2 regions of the Citricoccus sp. NR2 genome follow, and region 2 is predicted to be linked to the other one. Evidence: predicted binding sites of a transcription regulator. Region 2 holds the regulator's gene; the other holds the start of a gene.

Region 1 (20,312 bases), 1.6 Mb from region 2:
TCGCGGCCCACGTACTTCACGTCGATCTCGGTCTTCATGGCCTCCGGCTTCCGCAACAGCGCGCAAATTTCGACGGAGGCCGGGCCGCGTGACTCGAGGTTGGTCTTGAGCCAGGACAGGGTGAGTCCGGAGTCGATGATGTCCTCCACGATGAGCACATGGCGGCCCATCAAGTCGGTTTCGAGGTCCTTGAGGATCCGCACCACGCCCGAGGACTTGGTGCCGGAACCGTAGGAGGACACGGCCATAAAGTCCATGGTGATGTGCGAACGGATGGCGCGGGAAAGGTCGGCCATCACCATGACCGCCCCCTTCAGCACGCCGACCAGCAGCACGTCTTTGTCGGCGTAGTCGCGGTCGATTTGCGCGGCGAGATCAGCAACGGTCTGCTGGATCTCCTCCTTCGACATGAGTACGTGCAGCAGGTCTTCGCGGACGTCGTCTTCGATCATCGTGGGGCTCTCCTGAGGCGTCGGAACATCAACAGTGTCGCATATTCGGAGCCGCGCTCGCGCGTGACGTGGAGACCGGGTAGCTCGATGGGCCCGGCAGAGCTCCCGGGGCGCCGGTCCATGAGCGCATCGACGGCGTGCAGGCGTTCGGCGGTGGGGGTGGAGCCCAGCTCGACGACGGCGAGGGCGAGCACGCGACGGCGAATGGCTGTCGGCAGCGGGGCGAGGTGGTCCAGGCGGAGCGCAACAGTGGCAGGGGTGGCTGGGTCGGCTGGGATGTCTGCGCGCGCGCCCGCGTAGACACGGTGCGCCCAGCCTTCCAGGGCCTCGGCGTCGTCGGCCACGAGGTCTGCCGTGCGGATGAGCCCGGCGCGAACCCCGGGGCCCAGGCCGGTACCGGGGTCTTCCAGGGCGGGCAGCAGCCGGTGGCGGACCCGGGCCCGCGCGCCGTCGTCGTTCATCGGGTCTTCCCACCAGCTCACCCCCGCCCAGCGACAGATCGTCTCGGTGTCGGCGCGGGTGAGGTGCAACAGGGGGCGGACCACAGTGAGCGGGCCATGCGTGCGGGTGCGGCGGATGCCGGCCAGCGAACGCAGCCCGGAGCCGCGGGCCAGCCCAAGGAGCACCTGTTCGGCCTGGTCATCGGCGGTGTGGGCCGTCGCGACGATGGTGGCGCCGGTGAGCTCGGCGACGTCGCGGAAGGCCTCGTAGCGGGCGTCACGGGCGGCAGCTTCGAGCCCGGCCCCGGAGTCGACCGTGACGGCGCGGACGTGGGTGGTGATGCCGAGTCGTTCCAGTACGGCGGCGGTGCGCTGGGCGACGTCGGCAGATCCGGGCTGAAGCTGATGGTCGACGACGACGGCGGTGACCTGTCGATCGGAGTGATCTGTCCGGTCTGCCACGGCGGCGGCGATGGCCAGGGCGAGGGAGTCGGCCCCGCCGGAGACGCCGAGCAGGGTGTGTGCGGGGAGCTGTTTCAGCTGCGGCAACGCGGCGTTCAGGGGTGCGGGCCAGCGCGTCGTCGGTGGCCAAACGTCGGGCCCGGTGGGAGTCGGCGCGGCTGGTGACTCAGCTGGCACGGATCCGCCTCGCCCAGGCGTCGGCGTCGTGGAGCTCCTCCTCGGTGGGCAGCAGCTCGGGCGCGGTCCACACCTGGTTGAACCCGTCGGTGCCGAGCAGGCCGATGGCGCGGTCGACGAAGCGCTGCCCGTCGCGGTACTGGCGTGCCTTGGCTTCCATGCCGATCAGGCGGCGGATCAGTTTGCTCAGCGCCGAGCCCTGTTGCCCTCGCTCGGTGAAGCGGCGGCGGATGGTTTTGACGGTGGGGATTACGCTGCGGTCCACCGCGTCCATCACCACGTTGGCGTGGCCCTCGAGCAGCGACATCACCGCGGTGATGCGGGAGAGCCGTTCGCGGTCTTCGTCACGGGTGACGGCGTCGAGTAGGGATCCGGTTGGCCCCGTATCGGATCCCTCGCCTGTCTTGGAGATCGCACCCTTGGCGCGGTCGAGCATGTCGGGCCACTGGCTCGTGGAGGTGTACAGCGAGGCGAGCATGCCGGTGATCTGCTCCTGCAACCAGTGGCGCAGCCAGGGCGCGGCGGCGAACTGCACGCGGTGGGTTTGTTCGTGCAGGCACACCCAGAGCCGGAAATCGTCGGGGCGGACGTTGAGCTGCTGGCGGACCTGCATCACGTTCGGGGCGACCAACATCAGCCTGCCGCCGGCCGGGCCAAGCGGTTGTCCGGTGTGGTCGGGCAGGGCGATGAACGGGTCGTACTGGCCGAGCACGCGGGTGCCGAGCAGGCTGAGCAGTCCCCCGGCCTGGACGCCGGTGAGGGTGGATCCGAGTCCGCGGGTGGCCGCAGCGAACTGGTCCGGGGCCTGTTCCCGCACCCGTTCCAGACCCGGAGCCAGCAGCACGGAGAGCGACTGCAGGTTGGCTTGTGCCCAGCGCACCCGGTCCACCACCAGCACCTCGGAGTCGCGCAGGTCGCGGGCGGCGTCGAGGCCGGTGATCCGGTGCACGTGATCGACCGACACCTCGGCGGCGCGACGCAGAGCACGGGTCTCGTCCCGGGCCTGCCGCAGGTTGGTTTTCGGCCCGCCCAGGCTGAGTCGACTGGCGGTATCGGCGGCGAGCTCCCAGTTGATGAGCTGGTCGGTATGGGCTGCGTGAGGGGACATAGTTTCATCCCACCACACCCGCGGCGACGGCGACCACCTGTCAGCAGCCGCAGTCCGCGAGCACCGTGGCGGCCCGGTCTTGAACCTCCCGCGCCTCGGTCATGATCTCCGAGTCGGACCCGGTGTTGATGAACGAGAACCAGAGCTGGCGCCCGTCTACGGTGACCACGGTGCCGGTCAGCGAGGAGTGCCGGTCCAGGGTGCCGGTTTTGGCGCGCACCGTCCCGGCCGCCGCGGTGCCGGCCATCCGTTCGCTGAGGGTGCCTTCGAGCCCCGCGGTGGGCAGCCCCCACACGGTCTCGGCGAGCCAGGGGCGCTGTTGGACGGCGTCCATGATGGCGACCAGTTGTGTAGTACTGATGCGGTTTTTCGCGGAGAGCCCGGACCCGTCGGCAATGGTGATCCCGCGCGCGTCGACGCCCAGGGCGTCGGCGGCGGCGGTGAGCAGTCCGGCCACCCCCTCGAAGCTGCCGGAGCGGCCCGAGGCGAGCGCGGCGTTGCGGGCGGTGACCTCGGCGACCTGATTGTCGGAGTACGTGAGCAGGTATTCCACCTGTTCCGCCACGGTGGCGGATTCGATGGCGCCCAGCTCCGTACCGTCCCGCTCCCCCAGCCCGGAGGTGGCGTCCCGCTCGACGCCGGAGGCCACGGTGAGGTCGAGTCCGGCTTCTTCGGCGGCGTGGACCACCTGGGCGCGAAACACCGCGGCGGCGTGGGCACCTGGATCGTCCACGCGGTCGGTCCCCGTGCCAGAATCAGCCCGCGCCCCGTGCACGGCGATCGGCTGGACGGCGGAGATGTTCCCGGAGGACACCATCGAGTCGTTCCAGGTCAGCTGCGGACCGGAGTAGCCGCCGTCGTCGAGCACAATCCGCAGGGCCGGTGCGCCGGCGTCGTCTGAGGGTTCGTCAGACTCCCCGTCTAACCGGTCCGCGAGCGCGTCCACGGTCTGTTGGGCGAGACTGCCCAGCCCGGCCCGGCCATCCACCGACGTCGCCCCCGCTCCGGTACCCAGCAGCGCGTCCCCACCGGCCACCAGGGCCACCACCAGGTCGTCCGTTCCGTCGTCGAGCACCGCCCGGGTGGTGTACCGGTGGTCCGGGCCCATCTCGTGCAGGGCGGCCGCGGCGGTGAGGATCTTCAGCGACGACGCCGGCACCCGTGCGGCGTCGGCATCGCGGGAGTACAGCACCTCGCCGGTCATGGTGTCGGTGACCAGGGCCGCGGTGGTGAAGTCCGTACCGGCGAACACGGTGTTCAGCCGGCGCTGCAGGGTCTCGGCGGAGGGCACGGGCGCTTCCTCAGAGAGGGCGAGTACCTCCGACGGCGGTTCGGTGGCCACGTCCAGCACGTTGGCGAGTTCTTCCTGGGCGTCGGTCAGCCAGTGGCGCGCCCCGCCCAGGCTGGTGGCGGGGATCGACACCTGGGTGAGGGCGGCGCGTTCGGCCGCGGCGGCTTTCAGCTCGGCGGCACGGTCCTCGGGTGCGGGCAGCACGGTGCACCCGGTGAGCACGAGTGCGGCGATCAGCGTCCCCGCCAGTCCTCGGGCACGCGTCGCGCGCGCGGAAGTGGCGGAGCGAGCAAGCACACCTGAGAGCGTACCAGCGCGGACGTGACGCGCCCGCCCCGGCCGAGGATATACCCTGGTTCTGACACGTTTCCCTGATGCTAGGAGCCTGCCCCATGAGCCACGACGTCACCATCGAAATCCCCGCCGGATCGCGCGTCAAGTACGAGTTCGACCACGAGACCGGTCGTCTGCGTCTGGATCGCGTGCTGTTCACCCCCATGCAGTACCCCACTCACTACGGGTTCTTCGAGGACACCCTGGGCGAGGACGGCGACCCGCTGGACGCCATGGTGTACCTGCCCGGCTTCGATCTGGTGCCCGGTGTGATCGTCGAGGCGCGCCCGATCGGCGTGTTCAACATGACCGACGACGGCGGCGGCGACGCCAAGCTGCTGTGCGTTCCGGCCGACAAGCGCTTCGACCATATCCAGGAGCTCTCCGATGTTGAGGAGTGGCTGCTGCAGGAGATCGAGCACTTCTTCACCCGGTACAAGGATCTGGAGCCCGGTAAGTGGGTCAAGGCCGAGGGGTGGGCTGATCGCGCCGCCGCCGAGGCGGAGCTGGCAGCGTCCATCGAGCGGTTCGCCGCGCTCGGCGAGGAGACGGCCGACGACGAGCCCCAGGGCCGCGACGTCTGATCAGCCCCGTTCTGCCAATGCGGCAGGTCTTAGAACCCGTCGGCGAGTTCGAAATCCGGGTGCGGGTCGAGGCACAGGGTGGCGGCGGGTGAGCCCTCGCCGCCGTCCGCCGGCGTCGCGTCGAGCAGGGTGAACACTCCGGCCACGGGATCTTCCACGGTCTCACCGCGGCGTAGCTCGACCCGGCCGAATCCGCCGTCGCCTTCATCCACTCCCGTGATGCCGGCGACCACGCCGTCGTCGTCATCCCACACCCCAGACAGCGTGTAGGCGGGGAACAGCTCGACGCCGGGGCGCAACACGGTGCCACCCTCCAGCCCCAGGGTGACGCCGTCGCAGGCGCTCGGGAGGGGCTCCGGCTCGGTGTCGGGCTCCGCGGCGGCGCAGCCTGCGAGCGCGCCGAGTGCCACACCAGCCCCGAGTGCGCCGAGTGCGATCAGTGCTCCGCGCGATACCCCGGGCACGACGGCGCCCGCCCGGTCAGTCAACGTCCCACCCTGGCGCCAGGGCGAACCCGGGGTCGGGCTGAAACTCGATCGTCGTGGCGAAGGGGCGCGTCCCGGGGGCCAGTCCACCTACCTGCGGGCTCACGTGCAGTAGCGTGAACGTCCCGGCGCGGGCGTCGGCCACGCTCTGCCCCGCAGTGAGTCGGGTGGGCGGAATTCCGCCGTCGGGGTGGGGGTCGACGCCGCGCAGCACCGCGATCATCACACCGTCCTCAATCCGTGCGTCCGACACCGTGTACGCGGGAAACATTTCCGCGCCCGGGCGGAATACTTCGGTGCCCCGGAAGGTGAAGCGGATCGGTCCGGGGGCCTGGTCGGGTGATGCGTCGGTCATGATGAGTATCCCCCTCCGATGGAAACGTCGCTGCTGTAGTCTTCAAAGTCCTCCCACGAGATGGTGAACGTCGCGCCCATGGGTGTGGTGCCGCTGCCGGGGTTGTTGTATCCCCACGGATTGCGCAGGGTCACCCCGTTCTCATCGGAGGACACCACCTCATAGGCGTGGGTGCCCACCATTTCGATCTGCTGTTCCTCACCGTCGATGGTGACGGTCACGATGCCGACGCCTTCTTTGCGTTCCTCATCCGGAATCCCTGCCGTGGCCGCCACCACGGGTCGGCCTTCCTCGGTGGCCGCGGTGATCTGTTCGCGCTGCGCATCGTCATATCCGGCGCCCCACCCGAACACTCCCCGCTTGCGATGCACCACCTCGGAGTCGGTGTCGGTGAGCTCTTCGAGTGAGTCGTCCGGGCGGCCTCCGGTGAGCCCATTTCCGTCAGAGTTCTCGGGCAGCGTGCCGGCCGGATACACCTGCCCGTAGGCCGCCTCGATCACCGAGAACACATTCGCGTCGGCGCTCGTGCCGGTACTGCCGTGCACGTAGGTTTCATCCACAAAGACGGTGCGCCCTTCTCCGGAATGTGGGTCATTGGGGTCCCGCGGCAGCGTCACCATGAATCCGGTGAGCTCGCCGTTCTCATAGTGGGGTTTGACCATGTCGGAAATGTGCTCGCGCCCCTCAGAAGTGCGCGCCATGCTCGACAACGCGGCCAGCAGGTAACAGTCGCCGATACCGCGCTGGTTGATGTCGTCGGGATAGATCCGCCCGTTCTCGAGATCAGAGGCAATCTCTTCCAGCTGATGTTGCCGCAGGTCCGTGCGGGCGCCGAGGTCCTGCCCCTGATCGTTGTAGTTGTAGACCTCGACGTGTGCGCCCTCAGCCAGCAGCGCCGCACAGGTGACGGCCGCCTGCCGGACCGTGGTCACCGATTCCACGTACGCTTGCTGGTGTTCCGCGACCTCGGGCATCACCTGCAGATGGGCCCGTATCATCTCCACCAGCCCGGTGGCGGTTTCCACCACGGCGTCGAGTTCCAGCATCCGATCCCGGATCCCGTCGCAACGCTGCTGTTCCGTGCGCACCACCCAGCCGTAGTCCTCCAGCGCCCCCGAGGCTCGGCGGACACCTTCCTCGAGGTCAGAAATCTGCATCGACTGATCATAAATGACCGTGTTGTAGGCTTCCGCCGCCTCGCCCTCCCAGATGTCGGGGAGTTCCTTCGCTGCCCAGGCGTCGTCATAGTCGGTCTGCAGCGCATCAGCGAGATCGCGGACCGTGGTCGCGGATGCCAGAATGCCCTCGGGCTGGCCGGGGACGTCACCAATGAGGTTTGCGTAAATTCCCATGCCTATCAGTCATCCCCCGAAGACTCGGCGCACGGTGGATACCAGGTCCATGTGGTCGTATCTCCGGTCAAGGGCGGCGCCCCATTCCTCATCGGTGGCTTGGCTGTGCTGGGAGAACTCGCCCACCTCGTATGCCAGGTAGGAGAACCGGTTGCCGAAACGCCGATGGTGGGTTCCGGCGTTGGCGACGAACGTCGTCATGGCGGCGTCCACTCCAGGGTCGCCGAGCACGTTCATTCCGGGATTCTCCGGCAGGGTGCGGTCCAGGAACGACGACGACGAATCCTCGAGCGCCGTCTGCAGTCGGTTCATCTCCTCGGGATCGACCTGAAACCCGGTCATGCTGCGCCCCTGTTCTCCGTGCGGCGGTTGATACAGCTCCTCAAACTACCGCAGCAAGGAGCGCAGCACCAGGGCGGCCCCGTCGTCGTAGACATCCTCCGTCACCTCGTCGGCAATGCGCTTGACGTCGTCCGGAGCCTGGCCCATGGCCACCCCTCGGCCTGCCCAGGCCAGCATTTCGACGTCGTTGTAACCATCCCCGATGGCGACCGTGTCGTCCAGGGACACCCCGAGCCGGGCGCGCAGCGCCTCCAGCCCGGAGGCTTTCGTGACCCCGGCGGCGGCCACGTCCAGCCAGGCGCTCCATCCCACCGAGTAGGTCACGCCCTGCAGCCCGATCGCCTCCACCGCTTCGGAGAACGACTCGGTGGAGGCATCCGTTGAGAACACGACCAGGCGCACCGCGGTGGTATTGAGCAGCTCATCGAAGGACACTCCGCGCGCCTTCACCCCGAAGCTCATGTCCTGGAAGCGCTCGGTGGAGAGGAAGTTTCCGGCGTCGTCCTCAATCGCGTACTTCGCGCTGGGCAGCCGGTGCCGTAGCTGTTCCAACACCGGGGCAGGATCGAAGGTGCGACGGTCGATCACCTCGTACCCCTCCTCGAGCTGATCGGTCAGCTGAATAGTGACGCCGCCGTTGCAGCACACCGAGAAGCCGTTGCGCAGCCGGATGGTCTCAATGATGGGCAGCGTTGCCTGCAGCGAGCGCCCGGTCGCGATCATCACGTGGTGGCCTGCGGCGACGACGTCGCGTGCCGCCGAGCGCACGGCCTCAGACATGTGCCCATCGTGGTCCACCAGAGTGCCATCGACGTCGAGACAGACCATCTTCCGCTGTTCGCCGGAGGGCAATACAGTCGAGGGGGACGGCGCGCTCGCGCGGCCGGGAGTGGACGGCGTTTCCTGCGGGTCGTTCAGCATGGTCCCAGTCAACCACGTTCGACAAACCGGACGTGAAGTCGCGATGAACAGCGCGTCCCTCTTGAACTTCACCCTCCTGTTAACCCTCAGCGGACATGAGGAAGCAGAGCTTATCTCGTCTAACACTATTACGCTATGCGCTATCGCTCCTGCGAGGGGAATGGCGAGCACAGTATGACAAGGGCACCGCACAGAACAGGGGTTGACCAGCAGTGGCACAGATGAGACTCGCCCTCTTCGAAGGCGACGGTATCGGGTATGAAGTATCTCAGGCTGCCCGGCGCCTGGCCGAGGAGATGTTCAGGTTCATGGGCATCACCCATGAGATCGTCACGGTGCCGGTAGGGTGGTCTGCCTTGTGCGAGACCGGCAGTACTTTCCCTTCCGAAGCGTTGGCCGCGGCACGTGAAGCCGACGGCATCATTCTCGGACCGCTGGATCTGGCCCATTACCCTGCTCCAGGGTTAGGAGGACTCGACCCGGAGCGCGAGCTGATCCGCGAGCTGCGCTTGCACTCTCGTTTTCTCCCGGCGCGCACTTACGCAGGGGTGACTTCACCGTTCCGTCCCTCGGTCGATCTGCTCGTGGTGCGGGACAACACCGATGGGATGTTCGCTGATCGCGGCGCACCGGAGGGTCCCTTCGAGATGATGCCGACCCCCGATCTGGCGTTGTCCACGCGCAAGGTGACCCGTGAGGGCATCGAGAATCTCGCTCGCAGCGCCTTCGAGACGGCCCGGTTCCGGCGCCAGCACGTCACCGCCGCGCATCAGGCGGATGCGATGCCGGTCTCCGAAGGACTGTTTCTGCAGACGATGCGTGATGTGGCTGCTGATTATCCGGAGGTGGAATACCACGAGGAGTCCGTCGATCGGATGGCGGCGTGGCTTGAACGCGACCCGGCCCGGTTCGACGTCATTGTGACCACCAGCCTGTTTGGCCGGATTCTCTCGCAGCAGGCCGCGCAGGTCACCGGGTCACACAGAATTTCCGCCTCATTGAGCGCCGGATACTCCCACGTGATGGCACGAGCACACCACGGCCCGGCTCTCTCACTGGCCGGACAGAACGTGGCCAATCCGACATCGATGCTGTCCTCAACCGGTTTCATGATGGCCTACCTGGGGCATCAGGCCGCGTGCGACCGACTGATCCGCGTGGCCAGCACGGTACAGCAGACGCTGACCGAGGTATTGGCGCGCCCGGAGTGGCGCACCGCCGATCTGCACGGCCCGCTGAGCACGCACGAATACACCGACCTGGTGATCGAGCTGGCATTGGCCCGGCTCGGCGCCGCCCCGGTGGCCTAAGCAACCCCACGACGCCGGGCGCCGGTCCGGGGCGCCTCGCTCAAACGAGCGGGAGCACCTCGAGCCCGCCCAGGTAGGGGCGCAGCGCTTCGGGCACGGTCACGGTGCCATCGGCGTTCTGGTGGTTCTCGAGAATCGCGACGATCCAGCGGGTGGTGGCCAGCGTGCCGTTGAGGGTGGCTACCGCGCGGGTGCCGCCCTTGGAGCCGTCGTCGTTGGTCACGCGTTCGCGGATCTGCAGGCGACGTGCCTGGAAGGTGGTGCAGTTCGATGTCGAGGTCAGCTCACGGTACGCACCCTGCGTGGGCACCCACGCCTCGCAGTCGAATTTGCGGGCCGCGGACATGCCCAGATCGCCAGCCGCCGTGTCGATCACTCGGTAGGGCACCTCGATCTTGGCCAGCATTTCCTCTTCCCAGGCGAGCAGTCGGGCGTGCTCCGCCTCGGCCTCCTCCACCGTGGTGTACACGAACATCTCCAACTTGTTGAATTGGTGCACGCGGATGATGCCACGGGTGTCCTTGCCCGCGGCACCGGCTTCGCGACGGTAGCAACTCGAGTAGCCGGCGTAGCGGGTCGGGCCGCCGCTCAGGTCCAGGATCTCGTCGGCGTGCAGCCCAGCCAGCGCCACCTCGGAGGTGCCTACCAGGTACAGATCGTCGCGCTCGAGGCGGTAGATCTCGTCGTCGTGCTCGACGTCGAACCCGGTGCCCTGCATGGTCTCGGGTCGTACCAGGGTGGGCGTGATCATCGGGGTGAAGCCGTTCTTCAGTGCCAGGTCCATGCCCATCTGGATCAGGGCCATCTCCAGGCGCGCACCCACGCCGCGCAGGAAGTAGAACCGCGATCCGGAGACCTTCGCCCCGCGCTCCATGTCGATCGCGCCGAGCAGCTCGCCCAACTCCAGGTGGTCCTTCGGTTCGAACCCGTCGGCGGTGAAATCGCGCGGAGTGCCCACCTGCTTGAGCACGCTGAAGTCGTCCTCGCCGCCGGCCGGGATGCCCTCGATGATGAGGTTGGGGAAGACGCGCTGCAACGCATCCAGCTCCGCTTCCTTCTCGTTGGCCTCGGCCTCGGCAGCCTTCACCTGAGCGGCCAGCTCCTTGACCTCGGCCAGCAGCTGCTGCTTCTCCTCGCCCTGGGCCTGTGCCACCTTCTTGCCGAAGGACTTCTGCTCGGCACGCAGAGATTCAAACCGAGACAGCGCGGAGCGACGCTCGGCGTCGGCCTCGATAATGCGCTGCACCAGCGCCTCATCCGCTCCGCGGGCACGCTGCGAGGCTCGGTACTGATCAGGGTTCTCGGTGAGGTGCTTGACGTCAATCACAGCACCAGCCTACCGAAGTCACGACATGTCATGTCGGTCCGCCACAAGGCTACTGCGCCTGGAGGGTGTGGATCCGGCGGCACGGTCAGTTCTGGGCAACACCGTCCCCGTCAGCGTTTGAACTCTGACGTTTCAGATTCGCCAGCTCGCGGCGAAGTGTCACGTTCTCATCCTGCAGCATCATGATGACTTCAACGCTCGCCAGATTCATCCCCTCTTCCATCAGGTCCCGCACGCGTCGCAGCCGGACTATGTCTTCACGACCGTAGCGACGCGTTCCACCCTTCGTTCGGACCGGCGATACGAGGCCGCGTGCCTCATAGAGCCGCACGGACCGTATCCCTACCCCTGACAGCTCTGCTGCCATCGAAATCGAGAAGGTCCTTCGAGGCTCTGACATCTGCTATCCGTTCCTATTGCCACTAAAATCAACTCTGCTGTTGACACGCGATACTAATATCTGCTATGAAATATGTACATCAGGTGATGCACATCGTATCACCGAACCGTATTGCTCGATGAAATGAGGAGGCTATAACCATGATCATGTTGCGCACGGACCCGTTTCGGGAATTCGATCGACTGACGAGGGAGGCCTTTGGAGCCAGTCATGGCACCTCGGCACGGCCAGTCATCATGCCCATGGATGCCTGGCGTGATGGAGACACCTTTCACATTGAACTCGACATCCCCGGCGTCACACCAGAAAACATTGATCTCGATGTCGAGAACAATGTGGTGACCGTCAAAGCCGAGCGTCCCGCCGCCGACCACGGCGAGTCGTCCCTGGCCGCGGAACGTCCTCGGGGAACATTCAGTCGTCAGCTTGTTCTAGGCGACAATCTCGATACGGGTAAAATCACCGCGGGCTACGACGCCGGGGTTCTGCGGCTCAGCATTCCGGTGGCCGAGTCCGCCAAACCTCGGAAGATCGAGATTACGTCGAGAGGCAGCGAGCCCACGGCTATTAACCCCTAAGTCACACCAGCGGAGTGTGCCATGCCATGCGCCCATAGTGACACCGATCAGGCCAGATCATCTTCCGCGTTCTGGTTGCTGGTCTTGGCCGATGATGAGTTGTGGGAGCTCGAGACTCGGGGCGACAGGCAGTGCCCTCGACGCGGAACTATCCGCGTGCACTGTGAAGCACTGAGACCGCCTTCTTCCCTACTCGACGCAACCCGTCGGGAGAGTGAGTGGGTCGGAATCGCGTCGCACCGATTCGAGGCACGTCAACGATCACCTCCGTCAGGATGAGCAAGGTTGGCCGGTGAGGTGGATCTGGAGTAGAGCGCCGTTTCGTCGAACTGCTTCATTCCGGCGCCCTCGATCCGCTCCTTCGCTTTCGGCTCCGGCGGTACGTTGCACGTGCGTACCGCAGGGGAGCCGTTCAGCGAGAATCTCCGGTCCCCGTCTCGGGTGGCCTCGACGTCGTTCGGGGCCACCCGAACGCGTTAAACCACACCTGCCGGAGAGGAGCAGTTCTGTCAAAGGCGGACCTACACTAGATCTATGAGCGCTGAGATGATCCTGGCCGTGGTGGCCCTCTCCCTGATCCTGCTGTTGCTCGTCACGGTCATCGTGCTCAGCGTCCAGCTCCGGCGTCAGGCCCACCTCGTCCACCGGCTGGTGGAGGGGCTCGACTCGGTGAGCCTGCAGGTGCAGACCATTTCCTCCGTGCCTTCGGTGGCGCGGTCGCTCGATCCGGCACAGAAGGTCGCCCTGATCCTGAACCCCGTCAAGCCCCATGCCGCCGAAACACGACACCAAGTGGAGGTCACCGCGCGGGTGGCAGGCATGCCACCGGTGATGGTCTACGAAACCACCGAAACCGATCCAGGAACTGCGATGGCGGAACAGGCGCTGGCCGACGGGGCTACCGTGGTGCTGGCCGCCGGCGGCGACGGAACCGTGCGCCGGGTGGCCGAGGTGTTGGCCGGCACGGATGCCTCACTCGGCATCCTTCCCCTGGGCACCGGGAATCTGCTGGCCCGCAACCTTCACCTACCCATCGCGGATATGGAGCAGTGCATCGCCATCGCCCTACAGGGTCATCACCGCGCCATCGACACGGTCTCGATCCGCCTGACGAACCAGGACGGTTCCGTGCAGCGCACCGCTTTCACCGTGATTGCCGGGGTCGGTTATGACGCCGAGATCATGGACACCACCAATGACACCCTCAAGCAGCACGCCGGGTGGTTGGCTTACGGCGAGGCCGGCATGCGCCAGCTCGCGGGCAAGCGCAAGGAGATCTCCGTGTCACTCGACGGCGGCCCCCTGCAGCGTTACCAGGTGCGCTCCGTGATGGTGGCGAACTGCGGCCTGCTCACCGGAGGCATCAACTTCGTCCCGCACGCCGTGATCGACGACGGGTTGCTCGATGTTGTTCTGCTTTCGCCGCGCCACGTGGTGGACTGGCTGCGCATCGCCGGCAAGACCCTGCTGAAATCGCGCCGGAAACTGCCGGTGCTGGAGTCGCACCAGGCCACCCAGTGCAAGATCGTGTTGCATGAGCCGATGACCTCCCAGCTCGACGGCGACGCCTCCGGTCAAGTCCGCGAGATCTCCGCGCGGGTGCAGCCGGAGTCGCTACGGGTTCAGGTTCCGGAGCGGCCCAACAGTTCGGTGACCCAGGCCTGACCGGAGTGGTAAGCGGCATCGGTGGTGTGCTCGGGCACCTGGTACCTTCGCTGATCTGCCCGCGGATAGGACCCCAGGAACCGCACGCCCGGGATGAGTCGGTACAGCGCGGCCAGCGCTGCGGAGACCCGTTCCTCTGCGAGGTGGCCCTCGAGGTCGATGGAGAAGAAGTAGCTTCCCAGTCCAGCCCCCGTCGGCCGCGATTCGATGCGCGAGAGGTTGATCCCGCGGGTGGAGAATTGGTCGAGAATCTCCATCAGCGCGCCCGGCCGGTCTTCCGGAAGCGGCACCACCACGGTGGTCTTGTCGGAGCCGGTGGGCTCGCCGATCGGCCCCGGCTGAGAGACGACGACGAAGCGGGTGACCGCCCCGGCGGTGTCCTCGATGGCCTGGGCCAGCACCGGCAGGCCCACCTGTTCGGCGACCAGCGGCGAACACACCGCCGCCTGGTAGTGGGTCTCCGGGTCGAGCAGTCCGCGCGCCCCGGCTGCTGTCGAGGAGGCCGGGATGAACTCCGCGTTCGGCAGGTGTTTCGCGGCCCAGTTGCGCACCTGCGCCCAGCCGTGGGAATGGGTGGAGACGCTGGTGATCTGTTCCAGGTCCATCTCGGTGCGCCCCACCAGCACGAAGCTGATCGGCACCAGCACCTCGCGCACAATCTGCAGGCCCTCGTCACCGGCAATGTCGTCCAGGGTGGCGGTCACCCCGCCCTCCACCGAGTTTTCAATGGGCACGACGGCGAACTGCGCCTCCCCCGCCCGCACCTGGGCCAGCGCGGTGATCACAGATCCCACGGGCCGGTAATCGCCGTCGTCGGGCGAGACCACCTGGCGCAACGCGGCCTCGGTGAAGGTGCCTTCCGGTCCGAGGAAGGCGTAGACCGGTCGACTCATTTCACGATCGGCTCGGCGCCGCCGTCGGCCTCCATCGGCTTGCCGGCCTCCAGCCAGGCGCCGGAGCCACCGGCAATGTTGAAGGCGGAGAATCCACGCGCCTGCAGGAATTCGGCGGCGCGCGCGGAACGGCCTCCGGTCCGGCAGATCACGTAGTAGTCGGTGTCCGGGTCCAGCTCGGCGTCGAAGCGCTCTGGCAGCTGATCCAGCGGCAGGTGCTGGGCGCCGGCTGCGCGGCCTGCCTCGAATTCGTAGTCCTCGCGGACGTCGAGAATGGTGGCGCCCTCGGGGATCTCGTTCACGGTGACAGTCTCGTACATGCTCATTCCCACAGCCTACCGATCTCGTTGCGCGTTCTGGCTACTTTTCGATGCATTCCACGTGACGAGGGATGGAAGCACACTCTCCGCGATGGTCTCGCTATTCGCGTGACGCAGCCTCAGCGAGTGAGAATGGTTGATCCTCCACAAGCTTCCTGATCCAGCCGTCTTTCTTGGCCGGGAACTCTGCCAGCACCATGCCTTTCTCATCACTCCACGCTTTGCCAATTACTCCTTGATGGGCCGGAAATTGCTCCGCCCCGGCGTCTGCAGTTGAGGATTCTTTGAGTGCCGAGCGACGTTGACGACATGCCCACCACGTGGAAACTCACGTCGCAAAAATGGCAAGAATTTTGATGGAGTTCCCCTTGATCCAGAGGAAAGTCCTGGTCCCAGCGCGACATCGATGGGGTCTCGGAAATCTTCCGGGAGCGAGATCTGGGTGCGTCTCAGGGTCTCAATATAGGTCGTTGCCGTCCAGCGGCGGCCGATACAGTGGGGTCATGAGCGACTCCCCGAGAGCAGCAAGCTACCCCTCCGCCGTCGAGCTGCGTGATGATCTGGCCGCGGGCCGGCGCACCGCCGTCGACGTGACTGAACATTTCCTGCGGGTGATCGACGAGAAGAACCCCCAGTTGGGCGCGTTCATGACGGTGACCCAGCACCTGGCCCTGGAGCGGGCACGTCAGCTCGACGCCGAGCACGCCTCCGACCCGCGGCGCTCTGGTCCGCTGCACGGGCTGCCGCTGGGATTCAAGGACCTCACCGCGGTGCAGGGGGTGCCAACCACGTTCGCCTCCCGGGTGTTCCAGGATGCCCCGCCCGCCGCGCAGGACGACCCGTTGCCGGCGGCGCTGCGCCTGGCCGGGGCGGTGTTTTTGGGCACCACCACCACGCCGGAGTTCGGGCTGCCGCCGCATTCGGAGAACCGGGTGTCCCCACCGGCGCGCAACCCACTGGATCCAACGCGTACGGCGGGTGGGTCCTCGGGCGGAGCGGCGGCAGCGGTGGCGTCGGGCATGCTGCCAGTGGCTCCCGGCTCCGACGGCGGCGGCTCGATCCGCATTCCGGCCGCGGCCTGCGGCATTGTGGGGCTGAAGCCCGGCCGAGGTACCCTGCCCACCGATGACCAGCGGGACACGGTGCGCAACCTCGGCGTCAACGGCCCCCTGGGCCGCACCACCGAAGACACCGCGCTGCTCTTCGACGCGATGACGGACCCCACCGCCACCACCGGCTACTACCTCGACACCATCCGCCGCGCGGCCCGTCAGGGCATCGCGCCGACAAGCATCGGCTGGACGACGGCGTCGCCGTTCCACCCGGATCTGGAGATCACCCTGGCGCGCGGAGCGGTGGAGGCACTCACCCGTGCGGTCACCCTGCTCGCCGGCGATGGCCACACCGTGTCCGAGCTGGACCTGGACTACCAGCCCGGCTACCACGAGGACTTCCGCACCGTGTGGACCTCCGGGCTCGCCGAAGCGCCGCTGCCCGAAGGTGCGGAGGACAAGATGGAGCCGCTGGCCGCGCACTTCCTGAACCTCGCTCGCGGTTACACCCCCGAGGTGCTGGCCGAGGCCGAATCCCGGCTCACCGGCTGGGCGGCCGATACCCGCCGTCAGCTGGCAGCAGCGTCCATCGTGCTGACGCCGGTGCTGGCGTTCGCACCGCCGGCGATCGGTGCGTTCACCGAGCGCGAGCCCGCCGACGACTACGCGTATCAGTGCCAGTTCACCCCTTACACCTCCATGGTGAACGTGATGGGGCTGCCCGCCATCTCCATCCCGGTGCTCACCGATGAGGACGGGATGAACTGGTCGGTGCAGGCCATCGGCCGCCCAGGTACCGAGGCCCCGTTGCTGGCCCTCTCCGCCCGAATGGAGCGCCTGCTGGCTCAGTAGTCGAGCGCCACCCGCACGGGGCAGCTGCTTGATCAGGATCCTTCTGCGGCCCCCTCGCCGATGAGCTTGCGCAAGTCCGCTGCAAAACCGCGAGGCGCGCGCCCCTCATACCGATCCGAGGTGATCACAGGGATCCGCGTGCTACTCCGCACCCGCGCGCCGGAACGACGCAGCCGTTCGACGAGCTGCACGTCTTCATCACAGTCCACCTCGGAAAAGCCCCCCACACGCTGATACGCCGCCCAGCTCACGCCGAGGTTGGCACCGTGGATGTGATGATGTTCCTCCACATCTCGGGGTCCTCCCGAAATGATCTTCTTTCGGTACTCGTCCTCCCATCGCTGCTCCAGGACTGTTCCTCTGAGTCGAGATCCAGCGCAACCGTCCCCAAGACGGCGTCGGCACCCTCGGCGAGCACGACATGGCTCGCCAGCCACTCTGGCGCCACACGACTGTCAGCATCGGTGCAGACAACCCAGAGCCGAGCGTCAGCGTCGAACCAGGTCGCCGCGGTGTCGATGCCCCGAGCCCGCGCGCGACCCACACCCCCAGCGGCACCGGGGTCAAGGCTCACCACATGGAAGCGCGCGTCTGCCTCGGCCCGATCCCGGGCGATCTGCAGTGTGCGATCGGCACTGCCGTCCACCGTCACCACGGCCCGGGCTGAGCCCTGAGCGTGGAGCGCTTCGAACCGGTCCAGCGCCAAGGTCAGTGCATCGAGACAGCCCGGGAGCAGCGCCTGTTCGTCGCGTGCCGGAACGACCACGAGCGCCTGTTCCGCTCCCACCGCGCGTGCGAACACGTCGATCACGACGTCGTCGTCCCGGTATTCATTGATCACTCGAAACCGCGGGTCCGAGCGCAATCGGGCGTGCACGGCATCCCCGTCCAGCGGCCAGCCCGAGACGGGGTGGCGCCAATGGCACAGCAGGATCTGTCCTGACAGTGTCAGGGCGGAGCCCAGTCGGGCCACGAGCCGATCCAATTCAGCGGCGCTGAGGAAGTAGCCCACCTCGGAGACGACCGCTAAGTCCACGGCGTCCGGCCCGTTCAAGTGTGCCGGCCATTCGTCGGGCACGATTGCCTGTTCGACCCTGACTCCGGACAACCCGCGCAACCGGTGTCGGGCACGTTCCACGGCCACCCCTGAGGCATCCAGCCCCGTAACGTCATCTGCTCGGAGCGCCAGCTCGGCGGTGAGAACGCCGATGGAGCATCCAACTTCCACCACACGGCGGTAGCGGGGCCAGGGTAGCTGCGCTAAAGTGAGCGCCCGCTTGCGCGCCTCGTAATCAGAGTCCAGGTATCGCCATGGGTCGTCCGCGGAGGTGTGTACGCGATCGAAAATCCACCGAGCGCGCTGGGATCCGGGGTTCTCCGAGCCAGTCACCAAGTACGTCTCGAAGGGACGGTCGCAATGCTCAACGATGGCCCCGGTCACCACCGCTTCGTCCCCGGGGTTGTCCGACAGTGGAGTGACCTGGCTCCGGTACGCCTGCAATGCTGCGCGCCGGGCGCGCTGGTCATCCAACGAGACGGGAAACCGTGCGAAACCGCGCCAGGCGTCGTTCACTCCGAGCCCCTGGGGGTCCGCCCAGTGCCAATACCAGAGGGGAAATTCATACACCGGTAGCGCCTGCTCGGCCGCGACCCGCAGCACGGCAGAGGCCACGGCCTCGTGATCCCCATGACCGTCACGATGGAAATGCGTCACCAGCAGCAGTTCGCCTTCGTCGGTCTGCGCCGCCGCCACGGCCTCTGCCACGGCCGCCAGCACCTCCTCGGGGACAGCGGGCAGCCCGGCGTCGGGCAGACGCAGCATGGTTGACGACAGTCGACCGGATAACCCCTCGCCGAGTACCTCCACGGCGTCGGACAGCTCCTGGCGGCGTAACCGAGCCAAGGCGGCGGGAGTGTGGGTCGGTGATTCCGGGTGCGAGCCTTCTCCCTGCGTACACACCAAGAGTCGCACCTCAGCCCCCCTTCGAAGGGCGGCCCGGATCAGCCCCGCCGCTCCCAGCGTCTCGTCATCAGGGTGTGCCACTATGACCAGCACCGTGCTGTCCGAGGTGAGCTGCGGCAGGCTCAACGTCGGAAGCTTACCCACACCCGCGTCAAGCCAGGCTTCTTCGGTGGTGCCGTGATCGCGATGATCAAAGCTCACCACGACCACCCCGGCCGCTCCGCCAGCAAATGGCCCAGCCGGGCATCATCGCGACCGGCGTGGTGCTGGCGCACGTACAGTTGCAGATCGGCCACTGCCCTAGCGTGCGCCGCGTCGCCAGCCAGTGGGCCCGGCCCGGTGGCTTCGCCCACCACGCGAATGACCTCCGTGCAGGTCTCGGCGATCGTTCCCCGCAGTCGCTCCGCTGCCATCTCGGCCGCGTCACCGTCAAGTGTTCCCTCATCAAGGTGTCGGGCCGCCTCGATCATGAGTGCCGCCGCAGCAGCGAGCATTCGGTCCACCCGCCCCCGTGCCGCCGCCGCGAAATCGTCGCGTGGCTGTCGCGCCTGGAGCGTCCGCATCAAGCGGATGGCGCCGCCGAGCCAACAAGCCGCCACACTGATCCCACCCCACGCGAATCCAGGACGGGTGAGATACCACCCTGGATCTCCGACGGGAACCGCGTTGACCTCGTGGAATTCCAGGGCGGTGGAGGTCACGGCGGACAGCCCCAGCGCCGGCCACCTCTCACCAGAGTCTCGCACAGCACCAGACTGACGCCCCGCTTCCAGATCCACCAGAAACGCTCGGCGCCTCAGCGCTCCCGAAGCCGCGGCGTCCTCATCGCCCACGATGGCTGTCACGACGGCAGCCGAGCACACAGATCCGAGAGAACACCACGGTTTGGTGCCGTTCAGCTTCCACGCGGATCCTGACTGTACTGCGCGCACCGTCTGCCCGCCGGATTCCGACGCGTACACACCCAGTAATCCCTGTGGAACCGACACACCAGCCTGCTCCAGAATGGTCGTGGCGTCGAGGTGCGGTTCCAACACGCGTGCGGCCACTAAGTCCTGTGACGCTACCGTGGCCAGCAACTCCCAATGCCGCCGCGTCTGTCCTTGGCCAACCAGGGGAAGCCGTTCGCCAGCGTGGCGTAGCACCTCCGTCATGGGTTCAACACGACCGTGGCTTGCCGCCGCAGCCGCCACGAGGTCACACTCGGCGTCGGTGCGCTGAGCATCATGATCTGTTCGTTCGCTCATCCTCTCGAACGAGATCCACTGAATGTGCTCCGTATCCATGCACTTCTCCCACCGGTGCCATGCCATAACGCCCCCTCGGCGGCATGCGACACCCCGGAACACTAGCAACAGCAAAGGAGCACGGGGTAGACCTCACGGCCGCAACCGGGGTGGTCACTCCTTGGACTCCTTGGGGTCGTTGGCGATCACCGGGTAGTCCCCGGCGATCGTCTCCTGCGCGGATCCGTCACCCCAGGGTCCGGCCAACGGCTGATCCGCGTACGGGTTCCCCGCCGGCGCTGCCCTCGACGGCGAGCGCCGCTGCGCTTCTGCTCTTTCGGCTCGTTCTGCTTGCTCTGCCTGTTCGGCGCGTTCGGCTTCAGCCTGGGCACGACGACGACGCAGCCGCTCGAACGGGTCGTAC
Region 2 (9,340 bases):
CGCCCCAGCTCGCGCAATGATCTTCGACTCGGTCTATGACACCTATCGCGGTGTGGTGACCTACGTGCGTGTGGTGGACGGGTCTCTGTCTCCTCGCGAAAAAATCGAGATGATGTCGACCGGAGCCACCCACGACCTACTGGAGATCGGTGTATCCTCGCCCGAGCCGCAGCCCACCAAGGGTCTGTCCGTCGGCGAGGTCGGCTACCTGATCACCGGTGTGAAGGATGTGCGCCAGTCCAAGGTCGGCGACACGGTGACCTCCCACGCCAAGCCGGCCGAGACTCACATTGGTGGCTATGACGAGCCTCAGCCGATGGTCTTCTCCGGGCTGTACCCGATCGACGGCTCCGACTACCCAACGTTGCGTGACGCTCTCGACAAGCTCAAGCTCAACGACGCCGCCTTGAACTACGAACCAGAAACTTCGGTTGCTCTTGGCTTCGGCTTCCGAGTGGGCTTCCTGGGTCTACTACACCTGGAGATTATTCGCGAGCGCCTGGAGCGAGAGTTCAACCTCGATCTCATCTCGACCATGCCGAACGTGGTCTACGAAGTCACCACGGAGGACAAGTCCGTGGTCACCGTGACCAACCCCTCGGAATTCCCCGAAGGGAAGATCCTCTCGGTTCAGGAACCGATGGCCTCCGCCACGGTGATCGTCCCCAGCGAGTACATCGGTGCGGTCATGGAGTTGTGCCAGTCCAAGCGCGGTCACCTGCGCGGCATGGACTATCTCTCTGAAGAACGCGTTGAAATCCGTTATTGGATTCCGTTGGCCGAGATTGTCTTCGACTTCTTTGACCAGCTCAAATCCCGTACCAAGGGATATGCATCGCTGAACTGGCAGCCCGATGGGGACCAAGAAGCGGACCTGGTCAAGGTCGATATTCTGCTGCAGGGCGATGCCGTGGACGCTTTCTCGTCGATTACCCACCGCGACAAGGCATACTCCTACGGGGTCATGATGACCGGGAAGCTCAAGGAACTGATTCCTCGGCAACAGTTCGAGGTGCCGATCCAGGCGGCTATTGGTTCCCGGATCATCGCTCGTGAGAATATCCGGGCCATCCGCAAGGATGTCCTCTCCAAGTGCTACGGCGGCGATATTTCTCGTAAGCGGAAGTTGTTGGAAAAGCAGAAGGAAGGCAAGAAGCGGATGAAGATGGTCGGTCGCGTCGAAGTGCCGCAAGAGGCCTTCATTGCTGCACTGTCCTCCGACGGTGGTGGCGACCAAGCCAACGCCAAGAAGTGAGTCTGACGAGGAATTTGTGCCAGGAACTCCGATAACCGCGGATCCGGCTCCGACCGACGGACTACTGCCGGACACGGTAGCGCAGACCATTAAGATCGCCAAACGCTCCGGGGCTGCGCGGACCTTTTCGCTCTACGTTCATGTGCCGTTCTGCACGGTTCGGTGTGGCTACTGCGACTTCAACACCTATACGGCAGAAGACCTGGGCCCCGGAGCGTCCCGGACCAGCTACGCAGATACAGCCATCGCTGAGATTGCCTTCGCTGCCGACGTCATGAACGCCTCGGATATTCCGGCGCGTCAGTTGCACACCGTTTTCTTTGGCGGAGGCACCCCAACGCTGTTACCGGCCGCGGACCTGGTGCGCATTCTCGATGCTGCCCGTTCTCAATGGGGCATCGCCGAGGGTGCTGAGATCACCACGGAAGCAAACCCCGATTCGGTCACTCGGGAGTCGCTATGGAAGCTAGCCGAGGGCGGATTCACCCGAGTCTCCTTCGGTATGCAGTCTGCAGTGAACCACGTGCTGGACACTCTTGAGCGCACTCATCGTCCCGAGAACGTGCCAACGGCCGTAGCCTGGGCGCGGCAGGCCGGGCTGGAAGTCTCGCTCGACCTGATCTACGGGACACCTGGGGAGAGCCTTGAAGACTGGCGCACCACGCTCGATACTGCGCTTCAGCTACAACCGGACCACATTTCCGCTTACGGGCTCATCGTTGAAGAAGGCACCAAATTCGGTGCCGCCGTCCGGAGGGGAACCCAAGCAGATACTGATCCGGACGACCAAGCGGACAAGTACCTGCTGGCCGACACCGTGTTGGCTGAACGCGGCTATCACTGGTACGAAGTCTCAAACTGGGCGCACGATCCAGACCGGCGCGGCATCAACCAAGGTCGCCACAACGTCGCCTACTGGCGGGACCAAGATTGGTGGGGTGTGGGTCCCGGAGCGCATTCGCATCTAGCGGGGGTACGCTTCTGGAATGCCAAGCACCCTGCGGCCTACGCTCAGCGTTTAAGGACCGGAGTTTCTCCGGCGATCGGACGCGAAACCCCCGACGCAGAGGCTCGCCGGCTGGAGCGGATCATGCTGGGCGTGCGTCTATCGGAAGGACTGGCCATCGCAGATTTCGACGATGACGAGCCCTTGGATCGGGCGGAGATCACCAAGCTCATTGCCGACGGACTCATTGACGGTGCCGCAGCGTTGCGTGGTCGTATCATTCCTACCCTGCAGGGACGCCTGCTCGATGACGCCATCACCCGCCGACTCGCAGGATTCTGATCAATCATCATCAGCACGTTTTCGGCACCGGGTCGTATGCTGAGCCCATGACTTTCTTGCACTCTCACCTGGCGGTGCCTACGAATGGATTCGGCGCATGAGCGGGGGCTTGGTTGCTCTGCTCGACGACGTCGCTTCTATCGCCCGGGCAGCGGCGGCCAGCGTCGACGATGTGGCCGCGGCGGCCGGCCGGGCCAGCACCAAAGCCGTGGGTGTTGTCATCGACGATACGGCGGTGACTCCGCAGTACGTCGAGGGCGTGAAGCCGGCTCGTGAGTTGCCGATGATCTGGCGGATTGCCCGCGGGTCCCTGATCAACAAACTGGTGATCATCCTGCCAGTTGCCCTGCTCTTGAGCGAATTTTTGTCCTGGGCGCTGACACCGTTGCTGATGCTCGGCGGCTCATATCTGTGCTTTGAAGGCATGGAGAAGACCATCGAGAAGTTCCGCGGCGGATCTCACAAGGGCCACGGGGCCGATCATGAGCAGCCTCGTGATGAGGATACTCTCGTCAAGGCAGCTATTTTTACCGACCTCATCCTGTCGGCCGAAATCATGGTCCTTAGCCTCAATGAGGTTGCCGATGAGACTTTTTGGCGACGTGCCATCATCCTGATCATCGTTGGTATCGGTATCACCGCGGTCGTGTACGGCGTGGTTGCCTTGTTGGTGAAGATGGACGACATTGGGCTGAAGCTCGCCACTGGCCACCGTCCCCGGTGGGCGAGTTTTGGCCGCGGCTTGGTCACCGCGATGCCCAAGGTCCTCGCCACCATCGGCGTGATCGGGACACTGGCCATGCTGTGGGTTGGCGGACACATCATGGTGGTGGGAATGGACGAATTGGGCTTCTCAATGCCCTATCACCTCATCCACGGGGCTGAGGTGCTGGTTCCGGCCGGATTCTTGGCGTGGCTGGTCAACACCGCGCTGTCCCTTGTGGTCGGCGCTATCTGGGGCGCGATCCTGGCGGGGTTGTGGTCGCTCACGCCTTGGAGCCACGGTTTGGACAGCGACGACACAACGACGGACCACGAAGCTAGTAAGGGTGCCGCGTCGGCGCAGGGCGCGAAGCGCGCGGCGCTGGGTGGCAAAACGCCCGGCGCCATCGGCGCCGGTCATCAGCATCCAACCGAGAACTGACCCGCTGGGTCAGTCCGACCGACATCAGTTGATCAGGCGGAGGTTAAACGGGTAGCGGTAAGGTCGTCCCTTGTTGACCTCAATCCCGGCCACCACCCCGGAGATCGTCATGAACAGCCACAAGAGCACCGCGACGACTCCGAAGATGGCACCGATGATCGGGAGCAGCGCCAGCAGGTTGGCAACCACGGCAACCACGGTGAGGGGCAGAGTGAAGTTCAGTGCTTCCTTGGATTCCTGGGCCGTGAAGGGTCCACGGTCACGCATCACCATGAAGATGACGAGGGAAGGAATTGCGCCGAGGAATGCGCCAAAGTGGCTGAGCATGGCCCACTGGCGGTCTTCTTGAGGGGTCAGCGGCCGAGCCGAGGTCGAGCTGGAGTTCTCCGATGCGTCGCCGCGGGGGTAGCCAGGATGCTGAGCCACAGTTCACCGTGTCCTTTGTCTGCAGATTTCGTGCGGATGTCGGCCACTAGTTTACCGGTAAATCTGGGCTCCCCGGACGCGTACACAGGGCGCTCGAAAAACTCTCAGGGAATCACTGGTCGTCGTTCAGTTGACCGGGCTCGGTCAGGAAATCGATGACCTGCTCGACCCGCCCCAACAGGGATGGTTCGATGTCTGCGTAGGTGGTGACCTGACTCAACAAGCGCTTCCAGCCAAGACCCACATCCTCCTTGGTAGAGTGCGGCCACCCCAACCACCGAAGGATCCCGGTCTTCCAATCTTGACCACGGGGAATCTCGGGCCACGCCTCGAAACCCAGCACCCGAGGCTTGATGACCTGCCACACGTCCACATAGGGATGTCCCACGATCAGCACGTTGCCGGTTGAGCCCGGTACCGCCATGGCCTCGCGGGCGATGCGTTCTTCCTTCGAACCGGCGACCAAGTGATCCACGAGAATGCCCAGGCGGCGCTGCGGACCAGGGGAGAAATCACGGATTGCGCCAGCGAGATCGTCGACCCCGTGAAGCGGTTCCACGACAATACCCTCGACGCGCAGGTCGTCGCCCCATATTTTCTCCACCAGTTCGGCGTCGTGGACACCTTCTACCCAGATCCGAGAGGCGCGCGCAACGCGGGCCCGATGCTGTTCTACTTTCACGGAGCCGGAGGCGGTACGTCGGGGTGCGGAGCGGGTGGCGGCCACGTAGGGGACCAACCGGATCGGTTCGCCGTCGATCATGAATCCGTGACCCAACGGGAAGGAACGACGCGTACCGCGTCCGTCTTCCAACACGGCAAGATGCACTCCGCCGGAACGTTCGGTGCGGATGATCGCGCCGGTGAAGCCGGACGCGGACTCCTCGATGACCTCACCCACCTGGGCCGGGACATCGCGCACCTCGCGCTTGCTGGCCCGCGGGTCCAGAGAACCCGGACCCCAGGAATCCCAATTCATCGGTGTCTCCTTCGATCAACGCCAATCCGAACGCCAGAGACGCTACCATCGGGTGGGCTCCGACACCCGCAGCGCCACGATGCAATGGGCGCCGTTGACGTACTAGACTTAGCACTGAGCAATAGTGAGTGCTAATGACAGCTGACTCGGTTGAGGAGGGGTGAACATGTCTGAATTGCCGCGTCGAATGAAGGTTCTGCAAGCGATCGTCGAAGACTATGTCTCCTCCCGTGAGCCGGTGGGGTCCAAAGCGCTGGTGGATCGACACGATCTGGGAGTGTCCTCGGCCACCGTGCGTAATGACATGGCGGCGCTGGAAGAAGAAGGACTGATCGCCGCCCCGCATACTTCCGCTGGACGCATCCCCACGGACAAGGGCTACCGGCTCTTCGTCGATCGGATCTCGGATGTGCGCCCGCTTTCGGCGGCCGAGAAACGCGCCGTCCAGATGCTCTTGGACGCCACTGATGACATCAACGACATGATGGCCCACAGCGTGCGGCTGCTTGCCCAGCTGACCCAGCAGGTCGCCATCCTCCAGTATCCACACCTCGACTCCGCGACGGTGCGGCACCTGGAAATGGTTTCGCTCGGACACGGCCGGGTGCTGGTGGTACTGATCCTCTCCTCCGGCAAAGTGGACCAGCGCACCGTCGCCATCGAGGAGCCGTTCACGGAGACGGACCTCGACGTCGTCAAGCAGACGTTCCTTGGCCACCTTCAGGGAGTGGGGCCAGCGCATGCCTCGGCCGCCATGGAAGTGGCGATGGAGCTGATTCCGCCGACCGAACAACACCTCGCCGGTTCCTTGCGAGAGGCGCTGGAGGCCTTGTTCGCCACTGGCCGAGAAGATCGCATCATCTTGGCCGGCACTGCTAACCTGGCACGCACCCCGGGGGACTTCCCGTACTCGATCGGACCGATCTTGGAAGCCCTCGAGGAGCAGGTCGTGTTGCTGAAGCTTCTCACGGAAATGGACCAAGACCTCAACGGACTCTCGGTACGCATTGGCACCGAGAATTCGGGTTCGCTCGCCGAGACCTCTGTGATCGCCGCGGGATATGGCCCCGGCCAGATTTCGAAGCTGGGCGTGGTAGGTCCGACCCGCATGGACTATCCCGGAACGATGGCCGCAGTGCGCGCTGTCGCCCGCTATTTGTCCCGCATTCTCGCGCAGTAGCGCGCCGGAAGAGGATCCCGGCACGCACGCATAACTGACGTTTCACCGATTGGAAGGAAGACTCGACACCGTGGCTGACCACTATGAGGTTCTGGGTGTCTCTCGCGAGGCGACCCGCGAGGAGATCAAACGCGCCTACCGCAAGAAGGCCCGCCGACTGCACCCGGACCACAACCCCTCACCCGAGGCGGCTGAGGAATTCAAGAACGTCTCCCGCGCCTACGATGTGCTTCAGGACGAGAACAAGCGGCGCAACTATGACGCCACGGGTAACGAGAACGGACAGGCCGCAGGCGGCTTCGGTGGTGCGGGCGGCTTCGGCGGCTTCTCCGATATTTTCGAGACATTCTTTGGTGGCGGACAGGCCTCCGGTCCGGCAAGCCGTGCCCGGCGCGGTCAGGATGCGCTGATCACCGTTCCGATCGACCTCCACGACGCCGTGTTCGGCGTGGACAAGACCATCGAGGTCGACACCGCGGTGCGCTGCGAGACGTGCAACGGCACCTGCTGCGAGCCCGGTACCTCTCCGGAGACCTGTAGCCACTGTGCCGGACAGGGACAAGTACGCCGCCCGGTCCGCTCCATTCTGGGCACCGTGATGACCGCTGAGCCGTGCCCGCAGTGCCGTGGCTTCGGCACCACCATCCCCAGCCCCTGCCACGAATGCGGTGGGCAGGGTCGAGTGCGCGATCGTGCATCGATGACCATCAAGATCCCTGCCGGTGTGGACGTGGGCACCCGCATCCAGCTCGCCGGGCGCGGCGAGGCCGGTATCGGCGGGGGGCCCAATGGTGACCTGTTCGTGGAGATCGACGTCCGCAATCACGACGTGTTCACCCGCGATGGCGTGCACCTGACCGCCACCATGTCGCTGCCGATGACGGCCGCGGCGCTGGGCACCGAGGTCACCCTGGATACTTTTGACGGGGAGCAGTCCATCAAGGTCAAGCCCGGAACCCAGTCCGGCGAAGTGCACACCCTGAAGGGACTCGGCGTTGGCCGCTTGCGTGGTACCGGTCGCGGCGATCTGAAGGTGACCCTGCGCGTGGAGACCCCTTCCAAGCTGGATGACGAACAGCGCGAGCTCCTCGAGAAGCTGGCCCAGCTGCGCCATGAAGACATCGTGCACGGACAGGTCGAGACTCGCGGGCTGTTCTCCAAACTCAAGGAGAACTGGCGTAACCGTGACTGATCCGCTGTTTCTGGTGCCCGCCGGCAGCCTGGCTGGTCTTGAAGAAGGCGACCAGGTACGGCTCGGCTCGGCTGAATCCGCCCACGCGGTGAAAGCCATGCGGCTGCAGGCCGGGGAGACCGTACTGGTCGCCGATGGATGCGGGCAGTACGCCACCGGCGTGGTCTCGGATACCTCGGCCGTCGCAATGTCCGTGACGATCCAGCAGTGGGGGAGCACCCCCGAAGCGCAGCCGCGTCTGGTGTTGGTCCAGGCGCTGGCAAAAGGCGACCGGGACCTGTTGGGCGTCCAGACGGCCACTGAAGTGGGTGTCGACGCCGTCATCCCGTGGGAGGCTCAGCGCTCGGTGGTCCGGCTGAAGTCCGACAAAATCGACAAAACGCTGGCTAAATGGCGGACGAGCCTGGAAACGGCGGCCAAGCAGGCCCGCCGCACTCGGGTTCCTACCTTGCGCGATCCCGTGACCGGCACCGACATTGCGGGCCTGGTGGCCAGCGACACGATAGTTCTCGTCCTGGACGAGAACGCCACCGACTCGTTGGCTGCTGTTGTGTCCGGATGGGAACCGGCACACCTGCGGGCCGCCGTTGATTTGGTGCTCGTCGTCGGCCCGGAAGGCGGCATCAGTGATGCGGAGGTGTCCGCGCTGGTTGAGGCCGGGGCGTATCGGGTGCGCATGGGCGAGCACGTCATGCGTTCATCCACGGCCGGACCCATCGCGGTCGCTCTCGTCCAACAACTGTTGTCCCGCTGGTGAGGACCCGGGATAAACTGAGGCAACCGCGGGATTGACCAAGCCCGACCCAGCATCCGAGGGAGATGACCCGTCCACTGTGACTGACCTGGAACAGCCAGCCTCCGCCGACGACGAAATCAGCATCAGCTTCTCGTCCGCCGACGCCATGATCCGAACCTTCGGTCCCCAAGACCTGCTGTTGCGCGTGCTCGAAGGCGTCTATCCCGGGCTCCGGCTGTCCGTACGCGGAGAAACCCTCACCGTTTCCGGCCCGGCCCCGGCGGTGCGCCAGACCGAGACCATCGTGGATGAGCTGCATGGCACCGCCCAATCGGGGGTGACCGTCTCGGCGGACGTCATTGAACAAACCGTGTCGTCCGTGCGTCAGGCCGCCAACCCCACTGATATGTCGGCCCGACGGGGCACGGAGTCCATTGTCTCCTCGCGCGGTCGCGCCATCCGGCCCAAAACGATCAACCAACAGAGTTACGTCGAGGCCATCGACCACAACACCGTCATCTTTGGGCTCGGCCCAGCCGGCACCGGCAAGACCTACCTCGCGATGGCAAAAGCAGTTCAGGCGTTGCAAGCGCGCGAGGTCAACCGCATTATCCTCACCCGCCCGGCGGTGGAGGCCGGAGAATCGCTGGGCTACCTGCCGGGCTCGCTCAATGAGAAGATCGACCCCTATCTGCGTCCGCTCTATGATGCGCTGCACGACATGATCGAACCTGAGTCGATCCCACACCTGATGGAGGCCGGCACCATCGAGGTGGCCCCGCTGGCCTATATGCGTGGACGTACCCTCAATGATGCCTTCATCATTCTCGACGAAGCACAGAACACCACCGGTGAGCAGATGAAAATGTTCCTCACCCGCCTGGGCTTCAACTCGCACATGGTCATTACCGGCGACACCTCCCAGGTCGATCTGCCCCGCAACACCGACTCCGGGCTGGCCCAAGCGGTGGAGTACCTCGAAGGCATCGAAGATATTGCGGTGGTGCGTCTGACCAGCTCCGATGTGGTGCGGCATCGGCTCGTTTCCAAGATTGTTGATGCCTACCAAGAACAACAGGATCTGCGCGGTGCCGGTGCTAGCCGTCCCGCCCACGGACCTCGCAACGCGCGACGGCGCTC

What was found. Region 2 encodes HrcA, which represses chaperone genes, less so after heat shock. Its sites were predicted from a motif close to TTNGCACTCGNNNNNNNCGAGTGCNAA; they were not measured.
Region 1: O1A05_RS03300 (Hsp20/alpha crystallin family protein) is a predicted target of HrcA. The motif match lies at 11,380-11,406, and genes of this name have one in related genera.

What each region holds. Positions count from the first base shown of each region.
Region 1 covers NZ_CP115154.1:691,893-712,204, forward strand. Annotated here, with positions in the region: gene hpt (hypoxanthine phosphoribosyltransferase) at 1-452, opposite strand, end outside; gene tilS (tRNA lysidine(34) synthetase TilS) at 449-1,531, opposite strand; gene O1A05_RS03245 (zinc-dependent metalloprotease) at 1,521-2,639, opposite strand; gene dacB (D-alanyl-D-alanine carboxypeptidase/D-alanyl-D-alanine endopeptidase) at 2,680-4,227, opposite strand; gene O1A05_RS03255 (inorganic diphosphatase) at 4,323-4,847, shown strand; gene O1A05_RS03260 (hypothetical protein) at 4,877-5,335, opposite strand; gene O1A05_RS03265 (hypothetical protein) at 5,328-5,687, opposite strand; gene O1A05_RS03270 (C2 family cysteine protease) at 5,684-7,039, opposite strand; gene O1A05_RS03275 (hypothetical protein) at 7,049-7,381, opposite strand; gene O1A05_RS03280 (HAD family hydrolase) at 7,427-8,302, opposite strand; gene O1A05_RS03285 (isocitrate/isopropylmalate family dehydrogenase) at 8,524-9,612, shown strand; gene serS (serine--tRNA ligase) at 9,653-10,939, opposite strand; gene O1A05_RS03295 (MerR family transcriptional regulator) at 11,025-11,306, opposite strand; gene O1A05_RS03300 (Hsp20/alpha crystallin family protein) at 11,483-11,917, shown strand; gene O1A05_RS03305 (diacylglycerol/lipid kinase family protein) at 12,452-13,582, shown strand; gene pheA (prephenate dehydratase) at 13,540-14,475, opposite strand; gene O1A05_RS03315 (rhodanese-like domain-containing protein) at 14,472-14,801, opposite strand; gene O1A05_RS03320 (amidase) at 15,299-16,699, shown strand; gene O1A05_RS03325 (PIG-L family deacetylase) at 16,947-18,863, opposite strand; gene O1A05_RS03330 (acyl-CoA dehydrogenase family protein) at 18,860-19,909, opposite strand; gene O1A05_RS03335 (hypothetical protein) at 20,063-20,312, opposite strand, start outside.
Region 2 covers NZ_CP115154.1:2,252,859-2,262,198, forward strand. Annotated here, with positions in the region: gene lepA (translation elongation factor 4) at 1-1,255, shown strand, start outside; gene hemW (radical SAM family heme chaperone HemW) at 1,272-2,543, shown strand; gene O1A05_RS10530 (DUF808 domain-containing protein) at 2,641-3,687, shown strand; gene O1A05_RS10535 (DUF4870 domain-containing protein) at 3,712-4,113, opposite strand; gene O1A05_RS10540 (DUF3097 domain-containing protein) at 4,226-5,092, opposite strand; gene hrcA (heat-inducible transcriptional repressor HrcA) at 5,259-6,272, shown strand; gene dnaJ (molecular chaperone DnaJ) at 6,343-7,464, shown strand; gene O1A05_RS10555 (16S rRNA (uracil(1498)-N(3))-methyltransferase) at 7,457-8,221, shown strand; gene O1A05_RS10560 (PhoH family protein) at 8,298-9,340, shown strand, end outside.